DNA from 2 places in the Providencia manganoxydans genome. Region 2 is predicted to be linked to the other one. Evidence: predicted binding sites of a transcription regulator. Region 2 holds the regulator's gene; the other holds the start of a gene.
The links. Region 2 encodes CRP, which controls carbon source genes, mostly activating them, when cyclic AMP is high. Its sites were predicted from a motif close to ATGTGANNNNNNTCACAT; they were not measured.
Positions count from the first base shown of each region.

Region 1: JI723_RS13475 (PhzF family phenazine biosynthesis protein) is a predicted target of CRP. The motif match lies at 5,253-5,270, and genes of this name have one in related genera.

Region 1 is NZ_CP067099.1:2,991,338-2,998,966, reverse strand. Features, by position in the region: gene JI723_RS13495 (SDR family oxidoreductase) at 1-98, shown strand, start outside; gene JI723_RS13490 (alpha-keto acid decarboxylase family protein) at 237-1,913, shown strand; gene JI723_RS13485 (hypothetical protein) at 2,129-3,022, opposite strand; gene JI723_RS13480 (hypothetical protein) at 3,585-4,124, shown strand; gene JI723_RS13475 (PhzF family phenazine biosynthesis protein) at 4,196-5,083, opposite strand; gene JI723_RS13470 (MerR family transcriptional regulator) at 5,337-5,690, opposite strand; gene JI723_RS13465 (SDR family NAD(P)-dependent oxidoreductase) at 5,766-6,548, shown strand; gene JI723_RS13460 (Dyp-type peroxidase) at 6,740-7,629, shown strand, end outside.
Region 2 is NZ_CP067099.1:442,138-449,766, reverse strand. Features, by position in the region: gene murP (PTS N-acetylmuramic acid transporter subunit IIBC) at 1-519, shown strand, start outside; gene JI723_RS01960 (LysE family translocator) at 770-1,375, opposite strand; gene JI723_RS01955 (hydrolase) at 1,471-2,454, shown strand; gene JI723_RS01950 (YheU family protein) at 2,451-2,669, shown strand; gene JI723_RS01945 (phosphoribulokinase) at 2,729-3,595, shown strand; gene JI723_RS01940 (OsmC family protein) at 3,667-4,071, opposite strand; gene crp (cAMP-activated global transcriptional regulator CRP) at 4,493-5,125, shown strand; gene JI723_RS01930 (HlyD family secretion protein) at 5,323-7,629, shown strand, end outside.

The sequences.
Region 1 (7,629 bases), 1.8 Mb from region 2:
CTGATTCTATTGCACGAGCTATTGCTTATGCTATTGAGCAACCGGCAGATGTAGATATTAATGAGATTATATTACGCCCCACGCAACAAGAATTTTAACTTTATTATAAATAATCTTTTAATTGTATTAATGAAGTCAAATTTAATAGGCTGGCCTATTAAAAAGTATCAGGTAATTGTCGGATAGTTGAAATCGATTTTATATCTCATTGCACTCTCATTTTAGTAGGTATGATAATGAAGAAGAGTTATACTGTAGCAGATTATCTTTTAGATCGGCTTGCTCAAATAGGCATTCATCACTTATTTGGTGTTCCGGGCGATTACAATTTGCAGTTCCTTGATCATGTTATCAGTCATCCTCAAATTGATTGGATTGGTTGTGCAAATGAACTTAATGCATCTTATGCTGCTGATGGCTATGCTCGTTGTAAGCCTGCATCTGCGATGTTAACCACATTTGGTGTCGGAGAATTAAGTGCAATCAATGGAATTGCGGGAGCTTATGCAGAATATCTTCCTATTATTCACATTATTGGCGCTCCAGTATTACAATTCCAGCGAGATGGATTATTGTTACATCATTCCCTTGGTGATGGTGATTTCGAACATTTTTCTCGTATGGCAAAAGAAGTCAGTGTTGCCCAAGCTTGCCTAACGCCAAGTAATGCAGAATCAGAAATAGATAGATTAATTACGATTGCTTTGAGTGAGCATCGTCCTGTACATTTGGTCATTCCTTGCGATGTAGCGATATTACCGCTCGAGTCTAAACCAGCGCCGTTGGTATTACCAACAAACGTTTTATCAAACACATCGCTAAAAATGTTTATTGAATCCGCACGTAAAAAACTCACAGGCACAAAAAAAGTATCAGTACTTGCGGGTTGTCTTGCTGAAAGACTTAATGTACAACCATTGCTACAGCAGTGGATGGATGAAGTGGCACTTCCTCATTCAGCTTTGCTTTTTGGTAAAGGTGTATTCAATGAAAATCATTCTAATTATGCGGGAACTTATATAGGAGCAGCAAGCGAAGTTGAAATAAAAAATCTAATAGAAAACGTTGATGTTACAATTAACATCGGGGTGTTATTTATTGATACAGCAACTGCGGGCTTTAGTCATAAATTACCAACTGAAAACTGTATTAGTATTCACCCTAATGAAGCTAGAGTGGGGCATCAAGTTTTTACTCAAATACCAATGGAAGATGCAATTAAAGCTCTTCACCAATTAACATTATCTCTTGTGCAACAATGGTCATTACCAATAATTAATCCACCATCGTTGTCGCCTCCGTTATTTCAGAGCAGTAAATCCAAATTGGATCAGCGTTCTTTTTGGCGTGAAATTCAAAAATTTATTCGGCCAAATGATATATTATTTACCGATCAAGGCACTTCATGTTTCGGGGCGGCTGAACTCATATTACCCGAAAATTGTAAATTTGTGATCCAATCTTTGTGGGCATCTGTTGGTTTTTCCTTAGCAGCTACTTTTGGGGCTCAACTTGCTGAACCTAATCGTCGAGTCATATTGTTAATTGGTGATGGAGCGGCACAATTTACAGTGCAAGAACTAGGAACTATGTTAAGAAATGGATTAAAGCCAATAATATTTTTAATGAATAATCAAGGTTATACTGTTGAACGTGCAATCCATGGTCCTGAACAGGTATACAATGATATTACCGCATGGGACTGGACACTATTATTTAAAGCATTCGCAAATCAATATCCGGCATTCGTAAGACGTATAACGGAGACAGAACAATTGAAATGTGCTTTAGAGGAGGTGGCTAATTGTAATCAACTCGCTTTTATTGAAGTGATTTTACCTAAAATGGATACTCCGAAAATATTAGATGATATTTCTATTGCCTTAAAGAATAATATGGTGGAGCAGAGATAGATTATTGTTAATATGTTGGTCTTGTATATTCGTCTATTGATGATAATGTTTATTTTATAGGGATTAACAAAATAGGTATGATTCACTTTGGTTTATCTCTTGTTAAAACTTCACTGATTATTTCAAATACTATAATCGAATAATATCGCCAAATAAAGGCGATATTATTCGAGTGATATTTTGTGAGTTTAATCGTGCTATAATTGTTTCGGTATTTAATTAATTCCCACAATGAAAGTTACACCATGAGCATTATCGCTAGATAGATATCCGATACCAGCCTTTATCTTAAATTCTGTATTACTAATGTTTATAGGCGTTTCTAATGCTAATGATGTATTATTTATAAACCCAAATGACAAATCTCTGTAGCTATTACCATAAAAACCACCAATGTCATTAGAGACGATGATGTCAAAAGATTTCCCTTTAATATCAAAGGCATTTGCCATGGTGTATTCACCACCTGCGGACCAAATGCCTATATTATTACTTATTTTTATATTGCTTTTATTGCCGATGCTTTCCATGAACATATAGGCAACACTTGTATGAAGACTAATATTATCTCCATTGCTTAAAGTGTTTTTATTTACTATCCCTATTTTCGGGGTTATATGTAAAGTGTTTATATCCCAATCTAAGAGTTTAGCTTCACGAAGCCCCGCTTTTACATCATCTTCACCGTAGAATGATGATTTATTTTGCATATTTGAATAGCCAAGCTCAAGTTCACCTTCTAAACTATAGTTTTTATTTATGCTGTATGTTAATTGTGGAGATGTAGTCAGATTTAAGATATCCCAACGGGAACGAAGGCTATTTGATGAATCAATATCTATGACTTCTGATTTTACTTTAAGATAATTTCCTCGTATTTGAATATTGAAAGCGTAATCGCCATCAGTATAAATATTTTTGAAGGTATAGGGTAATGAATACTTACTGTAATCAAGGCCGTCTGAGTATAATGTTGAAGCGCTAATGTCATTTGTTGAAGACAAAGCAATAAGTTTAGCGTAACCCGCTGTTAAAGCTTTATCACTGAGCGCGTCTGGTGAAAACAAGGCAACAAAAGGAGAAAAGTAAGTCAATAGAAAGCGTTTCATTGTAGTACCAGTATGAGCTAATTTTTGATTATTAGACTCGATATTATAATCTTTTACAGTTGAAATTATATAATAAGTATCAGAGTAAATATGTTTTTAACACCCGCTTAAGTAGAATTATAAGTTTTACTGTCTATTTTGTAAGGTGAGACTATTAAAACCAATAGGGCTTGTTGTTAGCATGTTTTACTTAAGTTACTAAAAAGAAAAATAATTGTTATTGATTGTTATCTGTTTTTTGGTGTGTGTCAGCAGACAAGTGTACATGAGACTGTCGATTAATTAGTAAATTTATTAATAATAATATTCTTGATTCAAACGTTTAAATTAGTTTGTTTATAGAAATTAATACATCGTTAATTAGCTTTAACATGATTTTTTAACTAATTAGTTCTGTTTTTATATATTGATTTAATATCATATTATCATAATTAAATATTATGGTTGTTTTTTTAGTCTTAAATAATTAAAGAACAAAAAATGCTAGAACAATTTTTTATTTGGGATTATCTTATGTTGATAAGTAATCCCAAGTTATTTTTATTTAAAATTAGGAGGCTTTATGCCATTACCAGAGCGTTTAAAACCAATAAAAATTAACCGTTCAATTATGAAGGATAAGCTTGATTTACTCGAGCAAATTACGATTAAGATTGACAGTGGTGCTAAAGAAGATAATACAGAACTTAATCTGATGATGAAAAACTGGAACATCCAAACAGCTAAAATTTATGAGTTTTCAGATTTTCGTGATTATAATTCATGGACAAGCGCTAAAGAGTTTACAAAGATGGCATTTAATCAAACTAAATATATAGACGACCTTACCTATGAGGAATTGATCGCTATTATTGAGTTTATATGTAACGCGGAAGGGAATGAATCTGAACAATCGTACGCTCTTGATTTACTTGAGATGAATTTTGATGCTAATCCATCAGATTTAATATATTGGCCTAATGAGTGGTTTAATGACGAAGATGTCGATGATTTATCATTTGAAGAGGTTGCCGCTTATCTTATGCATAGGTCTCAGCGGATATTGCCAGATTCACCTAAAATCATATTAAGATATCCTATCCCTGAAAAAATTGATGGCTAATGATTATTAAACGGTGAATTACGACATTTCACCGTTAATCTTTATATTTGCTGTGTTGTTTTTAGAAGCTTTCAAAGCTTGATTGTTTTTATGCCAATCATAGTCGCCTGTCCACCCACACTAACACGACTAATTTCATTTTCTTTCGTATCTATGATGACTTGGATTAAAGAGGAACAGGTCATAGCTCGACCCTGTTCAAATTGAAAATGTGTTTCTTTGGGGAAAACATTTTTAACGAGGTAGCATCCTAAAGCGCCACTAGCACTACCAGTTGCAGACTCTTCATCTATACCGTATAGCGGTGCAAAGTTTCGACAATGTGCGGTGATGGATGGATCATCGCTTAATTCAAATACATGAAAACCGATAGTATTAAACTCACGGCTTAGCTTTGCGAGTGCCTTAAAATTAGGTTGTAGTGTATCCAATTGGCCCGTTTGTATTGGGACGATAATATCAGGTAACCCCGTTGAGATAATGCTTACAGGTAAATTGGTTTCTGTAATGACATTTGGGTGCATTCCGAAAGCCGCCGCAACATCTTTTATATCAGGTCCTTGCCGCATGATAGGTAAGGTTTGTTCCATGACGATATTATTAGGTGTAATGACGACATTGAGAATACCTGCTTTCGTTTTTTGCTTGTAATTACCTGAGTTAAGTAAATTGAGTGAGTTTAGAGTAAAGAAAACAGCTAAAGTTGCGTGTCCACAAAAATCGACTTCGCCTTCAGAGGTAAAAAACTCTACGTTGAAATCGGTATCTTCGCCTGAATAAACAAATGCGGTTTCAGAGAAACCAACTTGACGAGCGATCGCTGTTTTTTGTTCGATACTTAGTTTAGGTGGATAAAGAACAACTCCTGCGGGATTACCTCCGGAATTATTACGGGTGAATGAGTTGACAAGATGAACTTTGATTTCATTTTCAGCTAAGTGTGTTAGCGCATTTGGCATCGTTTGTTCTCATATTATGCCTCGATATTGTTTAATGGATATGCAAGGCCGATTGTGGGTGATAGAACAGAATATTTCATCGTTCGGATGATTACTAAAGCCTTTCTATCATTTTTTGAATGGAAAATCACTCTATAACCTAGGCAATCCATATTTTGCACTATATAAAATGCTATATATATCAAACTGATGTAAGATAGGGTGCTTGTTAGATTGTCTAATAAGACGGCTTTATTGACTAGCTGTATTTTAGTCATATCAGATTTTGATAGTGCTGAATTTTTAATTTTAAATTGGAAAGGTGGTCATTTAGAATGTGTAATTGCTGTTCCAGATACTCATAATGTTTAATCAGTAACTCCATTCTTTGTTGCGCTGTTTTATCGCCTAATTCTCTTAAATTTGCATATTGTTTGATCTCTTTTAATGGCATTCCTGTTTCTTTCAAACGAATAATAAATTTCATCCATTCAACATCATGATTGGAATAGAAACGATGATTATTATTTTGTCTCGCAGGATTTAATATACCTTCTTTTTCATAGTAGCGTAGCGTGTATATGCTAAAACCTGTTAACTCTGAAAATTCGCTAATAGTATAGTTCATTTATTTTCCAAAAAGTGTTGACCTAGAGTTAGCTCTATCCCCTATCGTTTAGTGACTTTATCAAAAGGAGGTAATATGAAACAACAACATTATGCAGTGATAACGGGGGCTAGCTCAGGAATCGGTCGTTCAATCGCTAAGGCATTCGCGAAGAAAGGAATGAATATTATTGCCGTTGCTCGCAGAGATAACTTATTGGTTAAATTAAAGGATGAGATTGCGGGTATAAACCCAGATATTAAGGTGATAGTTAAAAAGTGTGATTTATCGTCGACGGAACAAGCGATAGCATTTTATCATTCGCTAACTCACTACCAAGTACAGGTATGGGTGAATAATGCAGGAATGGGATATTACGGCTCAGTTTCAAGCCAACCGGTTGATAAAATCCAAACAATGCTTAATTTGAATATCCAATCGCTGGTTATTTTATCGAGTTTATATATCAATGATTATCGTGATATTGCAGATACTCAGTTAATCAATATTAGCTCAGCAGGAGGGTATACGATTGTACCAAATGCTGTGACTTATTGTGCCTCAAAGTTCTTTGTCAGCAGTTTTACTGAAGGTTTAGCGAGAGAGCTTATTGCCGAAGGCGCTCAATTAAGGGCTAAAGTTTTAGCACCAGCAGCAACAAAAACCGAGTTTGGTCAAGTCGCTAACAATGTGGAACACTATGATTATGATGTTTCATTTGGTACATATCATACCAGTGAACAATTGGCTGAGTTTGCCATGGCGCTATATGACTCAGACAGTATGACGGGGTATGTCGATAGGGAAAGTTTTAATTTCCAATTAGTGGATGGCAAAATGCTGAATGCGTATAACAGCAAATTTAATCAGAAATCATAACAACCTCAAATATCGCCTGAATAATGAATCAGGCGATATTTACTGTTTTTTATCCAAATAAGAATGTCTCTTTTGGTGATTAAAAAAGTATTATCTATTAAGTGGTTAATATCAATGAAGTTGGGTGTTCATTGTATTATAGTGGAACCATTATCATGAAAATGAAAAACAATGGAAAAGGTATAACCCCTATGAAATATCAAGATGTCACTAAAACTCCAGGAGAGAATTCATATTTCCTCGTTTTTAATATTGTTGATAAACAAAAGCACCGTGATCAGTTGGTCTCGTTTTGTAATAATTTATCCGGTCTAATTCGCAGCATGAGAACGCGTTTCCCCGCACTTGAAACTAGCTGTGTGATGGGATTTGGTGCCGATGCATGGGAAAGTTTATTTCCTCAATTGGCTAAGCCACAACAACTTACTCCTTTTAAAGAAATAAAAGGTAGCCGTCATACGGCTGTTTCCACACCGGGAGATTTATTTTTCCATATTCGGGCGTTAAATGTTTCTGCTTGTTATGAATTAGCTTCCATTATTAGTCAGCAGCTCGCTGGTATGGTGACACATGTCGATGAAGTACATGGATTCCGCTATATGGATGGGCGCTCGATCATAGGTTTTGTTGATGGCACCGAGAACCCTGAAATGGAAGATGAGCGTGTCGATTATGCTGTTATTGGTGATGAAGATGAACAATTTGCAGGTGGTAGTTATGCATTTGTTCAAAAATATATTCATGATATGAGCGCATGGCAAAGTTTGAGTGTAGAAGAACAAGAGAAAGTAATTGGTCGCCATAAATTTAATGATGTGGAATTGACTGATGAACAAAAAATACCGAGCTCGCACAATGTTGTGACTAATATTAAAGATGAAAATGGTGATGATTTAAAAATTGTTCGCGCCAATATGCCATTTTCTAATCCTTCTAAAAATGAATACGGTACTTACTTTATTGGTTATGCAAGGTATTTTTCAACGACGCTTCGTATGTTGGAAAGCATGTTTCTTGGCAGTGAAAATGGTGCCACCGATGAGTTGTTAAAATACAGTACCGCTGTTACAGGGACACTATT
Region 2 (7,629 bases):
CTTGCTGGCTTATTCTTGATTGCGGTAATGTTTGGCGTCCACCAAGGCTTTGTCCCTGTCTATTTTGCACTGGTTGATGCGCAGGGTTTCAACTCTCTATTCCCTATCTTAGCAATGGCGGGTGCTGGCCAAGTGGGAGCTGCATTAGCGCTATATGCGAAAGCAAAGAAAGACTCCATTTTACGTAACCAAATTCGCGGAGCCATTATTCCAGGTTTTCTTGGGATTGGTGAGCCGCTGATTTATGGTGTAACGTTACCTCGTGTAAAACCGTTTGTAACCGCATGTTTAGGCGGGGCAGCAGGTGGTTTCTTTATCGGTTTGATTGCTTGGATGGGGCTACCTGTTGGCCTTAACACAGTGTTCGGCCCATCAGGCTTAGTCGCTATTCCACTGATGACCTCTGCCCAAGGTGTATTTGCAGGTATGGCCGTGTATGTCGGTGGTATTGCAGTCGCTTATGTTTGTGGATTTATTTTTACCTATTTCTTTGGCAGCAAAAATATCGATTTAGATTAAGAATGAATCTTTCTAAAAGGGAAGCATGCATTGTTTCCCTTTTATACTGCTAACAAACGTATTTTGTGTGATAGCAGTAACTAAGAATTTGAAATAAACAAGGAAAATCAACGTATTGATTTTCGGCTGATAACACGAGGCGGGGAAAACCACGCTTTTATCCCGCCTCGTCAACAACCTCAAAGGGAAACTGCATGCTTCCCTTTATTTAATCATTACAACGCTGCGACTTGAAATATGGCAAATACATTTATTCAAACCAAATCAGTGGCACACACATCGCAGTCAACAGCCCCATCACTAAATTAAAAATAAACCACGCATGACGGCCCCGTAAAAAATAGCCAATTAATGACCCACCAGCCATCCAAATCAATCCAGCTATTAAATTAACTGTCACTACAGCAATACTCATCACGATAATAGACTGGGCAAATAGATCTCCGGGTAAACTATAACTTCCAACAGCCCCCAATCCCATTAACCATGCTTTTGGATTTAAAAATTGTAACAAACCACCTTGATACCACTTTATATTTTTCGCAGCAGCACTTTCTGTTTTCAATGGCTCATAATTTGCGGTTGCTGTTTTCCATGCTAACCACAGTAAATAGAGGCTACCAGCCACTTTCATAGCAATGTGCAATGCGGGATATAGCAATAAAAGCGCAGCAACGCCAAACGCAGATAAGTAAAGTATTGACTGCATCCCAAGCATTATCCCCAGTAATAAGGGGATACTGCGTCGGAAACCATAATTTGCGGTACTGGAGGTCAATAACATATTATTAGGGCCAGGTGTAACTGCTGCAATGAATAGAAACGTAAAAAGAGAAAAAACTAGCCCCAGACTCATTTATAATCTATCCCCCAAAATTAGCGCACTTGCATCACAAAAAAATAACAGTATGTTATGTGACCCACAAGGGTATTAAGAAATTAAATAAGGCTATGTCAGAAAACTTTCGCCCCATTAATTGGGCTAAAAATCCACATCTTCAAACGTTATTGCCAAGAATTTTTCGGCGGACCCCGAAAATTAAACCCATTTGGCAACGGCTTGAGTTACCTGATGGTGACTTTATTGACCTTGCTTGGAGCGAACCTCCTGAGCAGGCTTGTCATAAGCCGCGTTTAGTCATTTTTCATGGCTTAGAAGGTAATTTTAAAAGCCCCTACGCTCATGGCATGCTTGAAAGTGCCCAAAACCAAGGTTGGTTAGGGGTCGTCATGCACTTTCGTGGTTGTAGCGGTGAGCCCAATCGTCAAAAACGTATCTATCACTCGGGTGAAACCAGTGATGCACGTTACTTCTTGCATTGGTTAAAACAAACTTGGGGGGATGTGCCAACTGGCGCGGTGGGCTATTCTCTCGGTGGTAATATGCTTGCCTGCTATTTAGCTGAAAGTGGTGAAAATGCAGATATCGATGCAGGTGTCGTGGTATCAGCTCCATTAATGTTAGAGCCATGCTCTATACGAATGGAAAAAGGGTTCTCGCAGTTTTATCAACGTTATTTGCTTAATGGTTTAAAGCGTAATGCTACCCGTAAGCTGGTGCGCTACCCTGGTTCATTACCTCTTAATTTGTTGCAATTAAAACAACTAAAACGGATCCGTGAGTTTGATGATGTGATCACAGCAAGGATCCATGGTTTCGAAGATGCTACAGACTATTATCAAAAGTGTAGTGCTCTTCCTCGATTACCACGCATTACTAAGCCTACCCTGATTATTCACGCTAAAGATGACCCTTTTATGGCGCCAGAAGTTGTTCCTGATTTAGCGCATTTACCTGCCAATATTGAATATCAAATGACAGAACATGGGGGGCATGTCGGTTTCGTTAGTGGCACATTGAGAAAACCAGAAATGTGGTTAGAAAAACGTATTCCGCAGTGGTTAGCGTCTTATTTAGGCAATACAAAATCATGATTATCCCTTGGAAAGATTTAGATCCAGATACATTGGAAAACCTAATCGAGTCCTATGTATTACGTGAAGGAACCGATTATGGGGAACACGAAAAGTCATTACAGCAAAAAGTTGATGATGTGAAACGCCAATTGGCATCCGGAGAGATTGTGCTAGTCTGGTCAGAGTTGCATGAATCTGTTAATTTTATGCCTAACAGTCAGTTTCGCCCGTAACCCCGTTTCGCTCATGGCTCGGTTTAGCATGGACGCAAGCGCAACACAGGGAGTCCATGATGTCCAAAAAACATCCAATTATTGCAATCACTGGGTCTAGTGGTGCAGGAACCACTTCGACCAGCCAAGCATTTCGTAAAATATTCCATCAATTAAATATCCAACCTGCAACTTTAGAAGGTGATAGTTTTCATCGTTATACTCGCCCTGAAATGGATATGGCAATTAGAAAAGCCAGAGAACAAGGCCGCCATATCAGCTATTTCGGCCCTGAAGCAAATGACTTCTCCCTGTTAGAGCAGACGCTTTTAGAATACAGCCAACAGGGTAGTGGTAAATCACGTAAATACCTTCATACCTACGATGAAGCTGTTCCCTATGGCTTACAGCCGGGTACCTTTACGCCATGGGAACCCCTACCACCTAATAGTGATATTTTATTCTATGAAGGGTTACATGGCGGTGTTGTCACACCTGAAAACAATGTTGCTCGCCATGTTGATTTACTGGTTGGGGTTGTGCCTATCGTTAACCTTGAATGGATCCAGAAGCTGATCCGAGACACCACAGAACGAGGGCATTCACGAGAAGCAGTGATGGACTCGGTAGTTCGCTCAATGGGTGATTATATTAATTATATAACCCCACAATTCTCACGAACTCATATTAATTTCCAACGTGTACCAACCGTAGATACCTCAAACCCTTTCTCTGCTAAAGCGATACCATCACAAGATGAAAGTTTTATTGTTATCCGTTTTAGAGGGCTCGAACAAATTGATTTTCCTTATTTACTTTCCATGTTAAGCGGTTCATTTATTTCAGCTATGAATACTATTGTTGTGCCGGGAGGGAAATTAGGGTTAGCAATGGAGTTAATCATGACCCCTATTGTTGAGAAGTTAATTAAACAAAAACACGATTAATAGTTAATACATGATGCTTATTTTAAATTAATAAGCATCATAATTAAAAAAATAATATATATAATAAAAAATTATTGAGTTTTAATTTCAAAACTATGAGTAACTTTCACAGCTTTTTCTAACATCAAAGATACCGAGCAATATTTCTCAGCCGAAAGTTGAACTGCACGTTCAACCACTTTTTCCGTTAAATCAGTGCCTGTTACAATAAAATGCAAATTAATATGAGTGAAATAACGAGGAGCCTCATCACGACGCTGTGAGGTTAATTTAACTTCACAACCACTAACGTTATTACGGCCTTTTTGTAAAATAGATACCACATCCACTGAGCTGCATCCACCTACTGCCATCAATACCATTTCCATTGGGCTAGGTGCTTTATCACCTGAATTACCATCCATCATTACTTGATGACCAGAGGCGGACTCACCTAAAAAAGAAAGTCCTTCAACCCACTTAACTCTCGCTTCCATTATTTATTCCCCTAGAAAAAATTTGTATAAAAGATAACATTGTTACATAAATGCTTTCAATCGAATCGACACTTTAAGTAGCTGAAGCGATAAAGCCGAGACTTTCTAGGTTTATTATGTTACAAACAAACTATCACCTGATAGGAGCAAGATCAAAACTCAGGGTTTCAATTGATTATACACTCTAAATGATTCGAGATGCAGCTAGGCAATAAGTGAACAAATCGCGAAGAGCATAGAAAACTATGTCGCTAGTGCAAGTAAACGTAATCAACAACGCGGCAACTTGAAGCATGATGAGTATATTATAGTACTGGTATTAACTTACATTATGGTTAATATGCTAAGATAGTGACTTTAAAAACCAGCTTTCTGGTTATGGTTGACCGGAGGCTGTATTAACATACAGAGGATAACGCTAATGGTTCTCGGCAAGCCACAAACAGACCCTACTCTTGAATGGTTTTTGTCACACTGCCATATTCATAAGTATCCATCCAAGAGCACACTGATCCATCAGGGTGAAAAAGCAGAGACTCTTTACTACATCGTTAAAGGTTCAGTGGCTGTTTTAATCAAAGATGAAGAAGGCAAAGAAATGATCCTCTCCTATTTAAATCAGGGAGATTTCATTGGTGAACTAGGGTTATTTGAAGAAGGGCAAGAACGTTCTGCCTGGGTAAGAGCAAAAAGCGCCTGTGAAGTCGCTGAAATTTCTTACAAAAAATTCCGTCAACTTATTCAGGTTAATCCTGACATTCTTATGCGTCTTTCTGCGCAAATGGCAAGCCGCCTACAAACCACATCAGAAAAAGTGGGTAACCTCGCATTCTTAGATGTGACAGGCCGTATTGCTCAAACACTACTTAATTTAGCAAAACAACCAGATGCAATGACCCATCCGGATGGTATGCAAATCAAAATTACACGCCAAGAAATTGGTCAAATTGTTGGCTGTTCGCGTGAAACTGTTGGCCGTATCTTGAAGATGCTAGAAGATCAAAACTTGATCTCTGCGCACGGCAAAACGATTGTCGTCTACGGAACTCGCTAACATTTAAAATAACCCTCTATCCTTGTGATGCAGGGTTATTTTTTGCCTCTAATTGTATCAATATCCTATCACTTTCTGTTGCAATCATTTTGCGATACTCGTTATCGTCTAGCCGCGTTTCTTTATATTTAAATAATTATCAGTCACATAATATTAAAAACAATCACTTAATTTATTGTTTAAGGAATTTTTAATTTATGGTCGAGCTCACGATAACAATTAATAAACCATCTTTCATCAATCAAAGAACACTTAATGATACTCTGAATGAAATGAACTTTGTTGAAATAGGGAAAATGGTAAATAACATTGTTTATAATATAAAAAACGTTGCCAATATCAATTTAACGATAAATATAAACTATAAAACAAAGAGTGCTAATGCTAAAAAATTAAGTTCGACTTCATCGACAACCAATACATTAATTAATAACGATAATAATTGTTCAGGCAAAATAGATAAAGTAACACAAATAGAACTTGCTTCTCCTATGACAAAAAATATCGCAACCCAAACAGAACAACGGATCGAGATACAGCATAACCCAGATGAGGTTGACGCAAATGATTTATTATCAAAACAAACTAAGCATACCTTACCCACTAAACATGATGAAAATCAAGGAAGTAAGAGTACTCTAAACGAAACGCCTAACACGAAAAAAAAAGCTAACCCCGTACAAGTTGGAAGAGTTCCGCCAGAAGCGACCTTAGGATCTGATACTTTATCTCAATCAGCGCCTTTGATGTTGCACACTCCTCCCGCTCTTCAGGAGGTTGAACAAAAGACTCACATAGCGCCTTTTTCTTCAAACAAAGAAAACAACACTGACCGAGCAAAACAGTCCATCGAGAAAAAACCGAGTCTAATTTCAAATAAAGCAAATAAAATGACTCTACCCATACTCGCTAATACTCAACAACGTGAAAAACAGAGTAATGACTTTATTTTAAATGATGATAGCTCACGAGCTGAACCTACAGCATCTTATAATGACAATCCAACATTGAGTCATGTAAAAGAAATAATTCAAAAGATTGAGCAAAACACCTCTTCCCAGCCCAAAGTGACTTCACAAATTAACAAAGGTGCTCCTGCTCAACAACAAATCGCCTCTCAAACAACCGAATCAACTCCAGCAATCACTAACGGAAGAACACTGACGTATGCAGAAGAAATTCAAACGTCCCTCTCTTCCTATTCCCCAAGCAGAACGGCAAGCCAGAGTGGAAAATTATCTGTGGTAGAGAAAACACCAGATAGTTCACTCATGCTTGTTCCAAAAAATGCTAGCCGACCCAGTACACTCGATAGAAACACACTACCATCGTTGGCGCTAAGTGAAGCACTTCGGAAACGATTATCGGATAACACTTTCAAGAGTCAGATGAAAAATTCGGCCTTAAATAAATCTCCCAACAAAGACCCAGTAGAGAATATGCAGGTAGGTGTAGATAAAGACGCCAAATTGCTCTCTTCAATATTTAATAATATTGAAGATTATCTCACCAGTGCTCATAATAAGGAAACTCGACATCGTTATATTATAAATATAGATAATTTTGAGGTTATTATCACAATATCTCCCAAAAACTTCTTAAATTCCCCTATTGAAGGCCAAGATATAACAGAATTATTAGCTCATTATATTAGTGGATTAGATAATCATAATGTCTATTTAAACGTATTACAGAGAAATCTTGATAATGACTCATTTAGTGATATGGATGGCCAAGATGATGATCTTGATTCAGTCAATAGTTTTTATATTGATGAAGAATTCTCAGATATGGAAGATATCCAAAGCTATTATGATGATCCCTTTGATGAAATAAGCTGGGATATCTTTACTGAAAAACAAAATCAAACACCCCTGAACGCTTTCACTAAGCAGACACAAACCGACAAACAAACACTTGATAATGCTTTGGAGCAGAAGGAAGCAGAGCTATCTACTCAAAAGCAGATCCAAAGAGATACTGAAAAACAACTGCAACAGACCAATGAAAACCTTAAAATGGCTCAAACGCTCCTTAACCAAAAACAATTGGAATTGGACGCTTTCACCAAACAAGTACAAACCCACAAACAAGCTTTTGATAACGCACAAGCCGCGCTGGAGCAGATGAAAATCCAGCTGCAAGCGAGCCAAGAAGCCCTTAAACTGGCCCAGCAACAGACCGAAAGCCAGAAAAAAGCGGCTCAAGTCCTCTTTGAACAAAAGCAAGCGGTACTGGCCACTTTCACCAAGCAGACACAAACCGAGTATTCCAAAGTTACCGAGGCGCAGCAATCCGCTGAAATACAGACAGAATCAAATAAAATAGGTAACCATTCTGGTTTTATCGATCCGTCTTTTTATGAAAAAAAATTTGAAAGAGATATAGAGAGTGATGATGCATTTTCTTCTGATGAAGAAAATGATTATGATTATAAGGATACTTCTGTTATATCAAATCTGGGTAAAGTTCAAAACCCAATTTCAATGAATAAAAACAACCTT